Regions from separate parts of the Zafaria sp. Z1313 genome, predicted to be linked through region 2. Evidence: predicted binding sites of a transcription regulator. Region 2 holds the regulator's gene; the other holds the start of a gene.
The links. Region 2 encodes Rex, which represses fermentation and respiration genes when NADH is low (regulators of the CRP and FNR family bind a similar motif). Its sites were predicted from a motif close to CTTGTGAANNNNTTCACAAG; they were not measured.

Region 1 (3,393 bases), on a different contig from region 2:
GGGGTCGAGCCGCGGCTTAACCGCGCAGGAACGCCGAAAGGTGCGCGGGAAGGGAGCGCCGCCGGTTCCCCGCCCCTACAGCTCCGATCGCCGCCAGGGCGCCCCGGGCGCGGCGCGGCGCCAGCGGACGCGGCGCACCAGGACCACCATCATCACCACGAGCCCGACGAGCAGCAGCAGCACCAGGATCGGCAGGAAGATCGCGGCGGCGGCGAGCCCCACGGCGGCCCCGTCCTCGGCGGTGCTGACGACGGGGGCGGCGGTCCCGACGGTTCCGGCGTTCAGCACGGGCCGGGACACCATCTTCACGAGGTGCACCGCCAGCGCGATCCCCACGCCGAGCGCGACGGGGATCCACTGGTCCCCGGCGAAGAACGAGTCCGGGTCGGAGACGGTGACCGTCTCGGCGCCGAGCCCGGAAGCGAACACGATCCCGCCCGAGGCGGGGCGGACGACGGTCTGGACCCAGTCGTTGATGCTGTCCACGATGGGGATCTTGTCCGCCACGATTTCGAGCAGCAGGAGGACGCCGAGGAGCGCGAGCATCCAGTCGTTGGACAGCCAGGCCCATTCCGCGGGCAGGGCCACGAGCCCCGTGAAGCGGTCCATGAGGCCGAGCGCCAGCATCGGGATGTAGGCGTTGAGCCCCGCCGCCGAGCTCAGTCCCATCGCGGTGAGGAATTCCATACCCTCAGGGTAAGGCCGGGCGGGGACGGTGCAGTAGGGCCGGGGAGGACGACGCCGGGTCCGCGCCCGGGCGCGCCGGTCCGGGCGGGCGGGGCCTCGCCCGGACGGGTGGGGTCCCGGCGCCTCGTCCGAGGGCGACGGGCGTGGCGGTCAGGCCGCCGAGGGCGCCGTTTCCCCGTAGCTGGGTTCGCGGCGTTTGAACCAGGCGATGACGGTGGTGGTGACGGGGACGAACAGCACCTCGACCGCGGTCTTGTAGAGGAAGCCGACGACGACGTAGTTGATGAAGGTCGCGGTGTCGCTGATGCCGATGACGCCGGCGGCGATGGAGCAGAAGATCAGCGTGTCGGCGAACTCGCCGACACCGGTGGAGCCGAGCAGGCGGATCACGAGGCGCTTCTCGCCGAAGCGCTCCTTCATCTTCACGAGCACCCAGGAGTTGAGCGTCTGTCCGGCGGCGAAGCCCAGGAGCGAGGCCGCGACGATCTGCCACACGGGTCCGAGCGTGGCGGCGAGCGCCTCCTGGCCCTCGTACCAGTCGGCGGCGGGCAGGTGGATCAGGATCCAGAAGCAGAAGCTCGTGAAGAAGGACAGGGCGAAGGTCGTGATGATGGCGCGGCGGGCGGCCTTGAAGCCGTAGACCTCGCTGATGACGTCGCCGAGGATGTAGGCGAGCGGGAAGAGGAAGAAGCCGCCGTCCGTGACGATCGGGCCGAAGGTGACGCCCTTGGTGGCGCCGATGTTGGACAGGACCACGACGACGGCCATGAGGGCCAGCGCGGTGGAGAAGTAGGGGCTTCCGGCCGCCGCGAAGGCGGCGCGGACGGGCGAGGGGGTGGCGGTGTTCGCGGCCATGTGAGGGGTTCCCAATCGTGGAAGTGGTTCGCCAGGCGGCGCCCGGTTCCCCGGTGCGGCCGCCCGCTGTATTAGCACTTGACCCCCGATTCTCCCACGGGCCGTGGCGGCAGGTCATTTTGCCTCAATTTTTTGAACATGTTCAAAAAGCGGTAGACTGGCCTGGATCCCAGCAACGGCAAGGCAGAACATGGCCCCTTCGAGTCCCAAGGCCGCGCACACGCGGCAGAAACTGGTCAATGCCTCCGCCAAGCTCTTCGCGATCCACGGCTACGAGAAGACCACTTTGCGCTCGATCGCCGCCGAATCGGGGATGTCGCTGGGGAGCGCCTACTACTACTTCGAGTCCAAGGAGCAGCTCGCCGGGGAGCTGTACCGGGCGACGCGGGAGGCGCACCGGAACCTCGCCTGGCCGCGCCTGCTCGTCGGCAACACGCTCGAGGGCAACATCCGCGCGGTCATGGACACGGCCCTCGACGCCCTCGAGCCGTTCCAGGGCTTCGGGCCGGCCTTCCTCCGCGCGGCCTTCAGCGGCGGGGCTGGACCGGAGGCCGCCGATGCGGACGTCGCGGCGGTGAACCGGGCCAAGGAGTTCGGCCTCTGGCGGCAGGCCGTGACCACGGCCCGGCCGCAGCCTCCGCTCGCGATCCGCAACGACCTGCCGGAACTGCTGTGGCTGGTCCAGCGCGGGATCCTCCTGTTCTGGGCCTACGACGCCTCGCCGGGCCGGGAACGGACGCGGCGCCTCGTGCGCAACGCGGCGCCGCTCCTGGCCCGCCTGTCCGTGCTCTCCCGCCTGCCGGTGGTGCGCGCGATTCTCGACGACGTGATCGGGCTCGTGCGCTCCGCCGCGGACGGCGATCGGACGCCATATCGTCGGTGAACCGCGATAACCTCGCGTCATGGCTTCGAACCCCACCGGCAACCATCCGGATCCGCATCGGGCCGGCGATCAGGTCTCGGCCTCGGGCGACGCCCTGCACCGGCGCTACGACCACCATCCGGACCACCACCGCGTGACGTTCACAGCGGGCGCATTGCTCAAGGGCCTCGCCGCCACCTGGGCGTGCCTGGTCCTGGCGGCCCTGGTATTCCTCGGCGGCACGGCAGTCGGCGGCGCCGGGAACGGTCTCGAAGGCTGGCTGACGTTGGCCACGGGCTTCGCCTGGATCTGCCTCATCGCCCTCGTTGCGTGCGCGGTCTTCGGCTTCCCTCTCGGACTGGTCTTGGGCGTCCTCCTGCGGCCCGTCCGCAGCCAGCTCGTCCACGTCACCGTGTTCTTCCTCGCCGGAGCCGCTGCAGCGGCCTTGTGCGCCACCGTGTTCGGCCTGGACATCAGGGACTCACTTCCGCTCCTCGCACTCGGGGCAGCAAGCGCCGCAGTCGGACGGGCCGCCGTGTGGCGCGATGTCCACGTGCACAACCCGGCGCAGGACGGCAGTGCCGCCCGACCATGACCGGCGCCGCATCCCCTGCCTAGACTGGACGCCATGACCTCGACCGATCTCGCTCCCGCCCCAGCCATCACCCTGACCATCGCCGGCTCGGAGGCCACCGGCGGGGCGGGCGCGCAGGCCGACCTCAAGACGTTTCAGGCGCTCGGCGTGTACGGCATCACGGCCCTGACCTGCATCGTCTCCTTCGACCCGAAGGAGAACTGGAACCACCGCTTCACCGCCGTCGAGCCCCGCGTCATCGCCGAGCAGCTCGAGGCCGTACAGGCGTGCTACGTGGGCCAGCTGGATACGGTCAAGCTCGGGATGATGGGCAGCCCGGCCACCATCGAGGCCGTCGCCGCGGCGCTGGACAGCCAGGAGTGGCGCAACGTCGTCCTCGACCCGGTGCTGATCT
Region 2 (3,393 bases):
CCCGCCGTCGTTCTCCCCGACGTGCGATCACGGCAGGTGCCGGACCGCCCCGGGGACGCCCCCGGGCCAGCGCCCGGCGGGGTCTCGGATCAGCGGCCGCGGACCCGCCCCAGACCGCGCCAGAGTCCGTAGACGGCCCCGGACACGGTCGCCGCCTTGAGCGTCCACGTCGCGGCGCGGCGGCCGGTCCTGAAGTCGTAGACGGGCCAGTTGTTGCGCACGGCGTGGCGGCGCAGCTTGGCGTCCGGGTTGATCGCCACGGGATGCCCCACGGCCTCCAGGAGCGGAAGGTCGTTGGACGAGTCGCTGTAGGCCCAGCACTGCGCCAGGTCGAGCCCCTCTTCCTCGGCGAGCCGGGCGACGGCGACGGCCTTCGCGGGGCCGTGCAGGATCTCTCCCACGAGCCGGCCGGTGTAGACGCCGTCGGTGTGCTCCACCTGCGTGCCGAGCGCCCCGGAGAGCCCGAGCCGGTCCGCGATCACGGTGGCGACCTCGAGCGGCGTGGCCGTCACGAGCCAGACGCGACGCCCGGCGCGCAGGTGCTGGTCCGCGAGGGCCCGCGTTCCGGGCCAGATCTTGGAGGCGATGAACTCGTCGTAGACCTCGTCGCCCAGGCTCGACAAGTCGTCGACGAGGACCCCCGCGGCGAGGGCGAGCGCCTGGTCCCGCACGGCGTGGATGTCGCCGACGTGCTCCCCGCGCACCGCGTACCAGAGGGCCTTGAGGCCGAAGGAGGCCGCGTGGCGGAGGCTGAAGGCCTTGCGCGCATACATCTTCCGGGCGACGGCGAACAGGCTCGCGCCGCGCATCATCGTGTTGTCGACGTCGAAGAAGGCGGCCTCTGCTCCTGTCATCGGGCGCACGGGCGAGGGCACGGTGCGGCCGGCGGGCGGCTGTGGCATGGCCCCAGTCTATGGCACGCGCCACAGCGGGCCGGGCGCCGTCCGTGCCCGTGCGCGGCCGGTCCGCCGGTAGATTAGTCGGCATGGAAGCACGTGCCGAGGCGCCCGTCGTCGAATTGCTGACCCGCGAGGGCTGCCACTTGTGCGCCGCGGCCCGTGCCACCCTCGACGAGGTGTGCGGCCGCCTGGGCGTGCCCTGGACGGAACGGGGGATCGACGACGACCCGGAGCTGCGGCACCGCTTCGGCGAGGAGGTCCCGGTGCTGATGATCGACGGCGTGCAGCGCGACTTCTGGGTCATCGACCCCGCGCGGCTCGCGGGGCTCCTGGGCGCATGAGGCCGGCGGAGAAGACGCTTCCCGAGGCGACGCTGGAACGCCTGACGCTCTACCGGCGCGTGCTCGAGCGCCTCGGCGCCGCCGGGCTCGAGACGGTGTCCTCGGAGGTCCTGGCCGATGCCGCGGGCGTCAACCCGGCGATCCTGCGCAAGGACCTGTCGATGCTCGGCAGCTTCGGCCGGCGGGGCGTGGGCTATGGCGTGATGCAGCTGGCCGGTTCCATCGCGACGACCCTCGGGCTCAACAACGACTGGCGCGTGGGGATCGTCGGCGCCGGCAACCTGGGCCGCGCGCTGGCCGGGTACGCGGGGTTCCGCGAGAACGGCTTCCGTCTGGTGGGGCTGTACGACGCCGATGCCTCCCTCGTGGGGCGGCGTTACGCCGACCTCGTGGTCGCCGACGCGGCGGGCCTCGAGGACGCCGTGCTGGCCGAGGGCATCAACATGGCGGTCCTGGCCGTGCCCGCGGCGGCCGCGCAGGAGCTGTGCGACCGGCTCGTCGCCGCCGGCGTGCGCAACATCCTCAACTTCGCCCCCGTCGTCCTCCAGGTTCCGCCGGACGTCGTCCTGCGCAAGGTGGACATGGCCCGCGAGCTGCAGCTCCTGGCCTACTACGCGACGACGCCGGGCAGCCACCTCTAGCCTGTGGATCCCGAACGCCAAGGCGGCCGGACGGATTACTCCGTCCGGCCGCCTTGTCGGTGATTGGCCGGCGCTTCGGCCGGCGGGGTCGGTGCCCCGGCGTCAGGCGCCGAAGCCCTGGTGCTTCGCGGCCTTCTTGGCCGCGATGTAGTTGCTCGAGGGCTTGAGCCACGCGAACACGACGCCCGCGATGCCGACCAGGATGACCACGAGCGTCAGCACGTCGGCGCCGAAGAGGCCGATCACGGACAGTCCGGCGAGGATCGTGGCCGTGATGCGGGCGCCGTTGCTGCCCTTGCGGATGAAGAACGCCAGCAGGGCGTAGATGCCCGAACCGATGAGCATGACCACGAAGCCGACCGTCCGGGTCATGGAGGCCAGGGCGGCCGCGTCGACGCCGGCCGCCGCGAGCTCGTCCTGGGTCGCGGAGCCCTGCATCGTCAAGGCGTCCTGGATGGCGGTCTCGAGGGCGGAGGAGGGCATCAGCAGCAGGACGAGTCCGGACACGAGGGTCAGCGCGCCGGCGGCGAGGACGAGCCAGAAGGAGATGTTCAGTTCCTTCGGCCGCTCGAGCGGGCCGGCGGGCGCGCCGAAACCGGCGCTCCCGGGCATCGGCTGCTGGTAGCCGTAGGACTGCTGGCCCGGCTGCCCGTACGGTGCGCCCTGGCCAGGCTGTCCGTAGGGCCCCGACTGTCCCTGCTGTCCGGCCTGTCCGTAGGCGCCGGGCTGGCCGTACTGGCCGGGCTGTGCGGCCGGGGGCTGCCCCGGCTGGCCGTAGGACTGCGGGGGAGCCGGGGGGTACGAGCCGGCGGCGCCGCCCTGCTGCGGCTGGCCCGGCTGCTGCGCGGGCTGCTGCCCCTGTTGTCCGGCCCCCTGGCCGGATCCGTCCTGGCCGGGCTGCGGAAGGCGCTGCCCGTAGCGCGGGGGCTCGGGGACCTCGGGGTTGTTCTCGGGAGTGCTCATGATTCCTCCTGGGCGTTGGTGGTTCTGAATCCCACAGTAGCCGCCGGGCCCGGCCGGGGGGCATCATCACCAAGGATGATGTGGAGGATGATTGCGCCAGTGGTGCCGCTATCCGGAGCGGATGAAGGCGACGTCGAGGACGATCGTCACCTTGTCCCCGACGAGGACCCCGCCGGCCTCGAGGGCCGCGTTCCACGTCAGGCCGAAGTCCTTCCGGGAGATGACGGTCTCGGCGGAGAAACCGGCCCGCACCACGCCGGCCGGATCCACGGCAGTGCCGGCGTACTCGACCGAGAGCTCCACCGCGCGCGTGACGTCGCGGATGGTCAGGTCGCCGGTCAGCAGGAACTCGTGGCCGTCGCCCGTGATCGACGTCGCCGTGAAGCCCAGGGTCGGGAAGCGCTCCACGTCGAAGAAGTCCGGGCTGCGCACGTGGGTGTCCCTCGCCGGGTCGCGGGAGTCGAAGGACACCGCCTGGATCACCGCGTAGAGGGCGGAGTCGTCCACGGTCGGACCGACGGAGATCACGGACTCGACGTCCGTGAAGCG

Region 1: ACQ3I4_RS13860 (queuosine precursor transporter) is a predicted target of Rex. The motif match lies at 1,672-1,691, and genes of this name have one in related genera.

Annotation. Positions count from the first base shown of each region.
Region 1 is NZ_JBNWUK010000018.1:38,207-41,599, forward strand. Features, by position in the region: gene ACQ3I4_RS13855 (DUF4126 domain-containing protein) at 76-687, opposite strand; gene ACQ3I4_RS13860 (queuosine precursor transporter) at 838-1,542, opposite strand; gene ACQ3I4_RS13865 (TetR/AcrR family transcriptional regulator) at 1,733-2,425, shown strand; gene ACQ3I4_RS13870 (hypothetical protein) at 2,445-2,999, shown strand; gene ACQ3I4_RS13875 (hydroxymethylpyrimidine/phosphomethylpyrimidine kinase) at 3,033-3,393, shown strand, end outside.
Region 2 is NZ_JBNWUK010000003.1:125,256-128,648, forward strand. Features, by position in the region: gene ACQ3I4_RS05335 (HAD family hydrolase) at 90-902, opposite strand; gene ACQ3I4_RS05340 (glutaredoxin family protein) at 986-1,240, shown strand; gene ACQ3I4_RS05345 (redox-sensing transcriptional repressor Rex) at 1,237-1,881, shown strand; gene ACQ3I4_RS05350 (hypothetical protein) at 1,984-2,844, opposite strand; gene ACQ3I4_RS05355 (YceI family protein) at 2,953-3,393, opposite strand, start outside.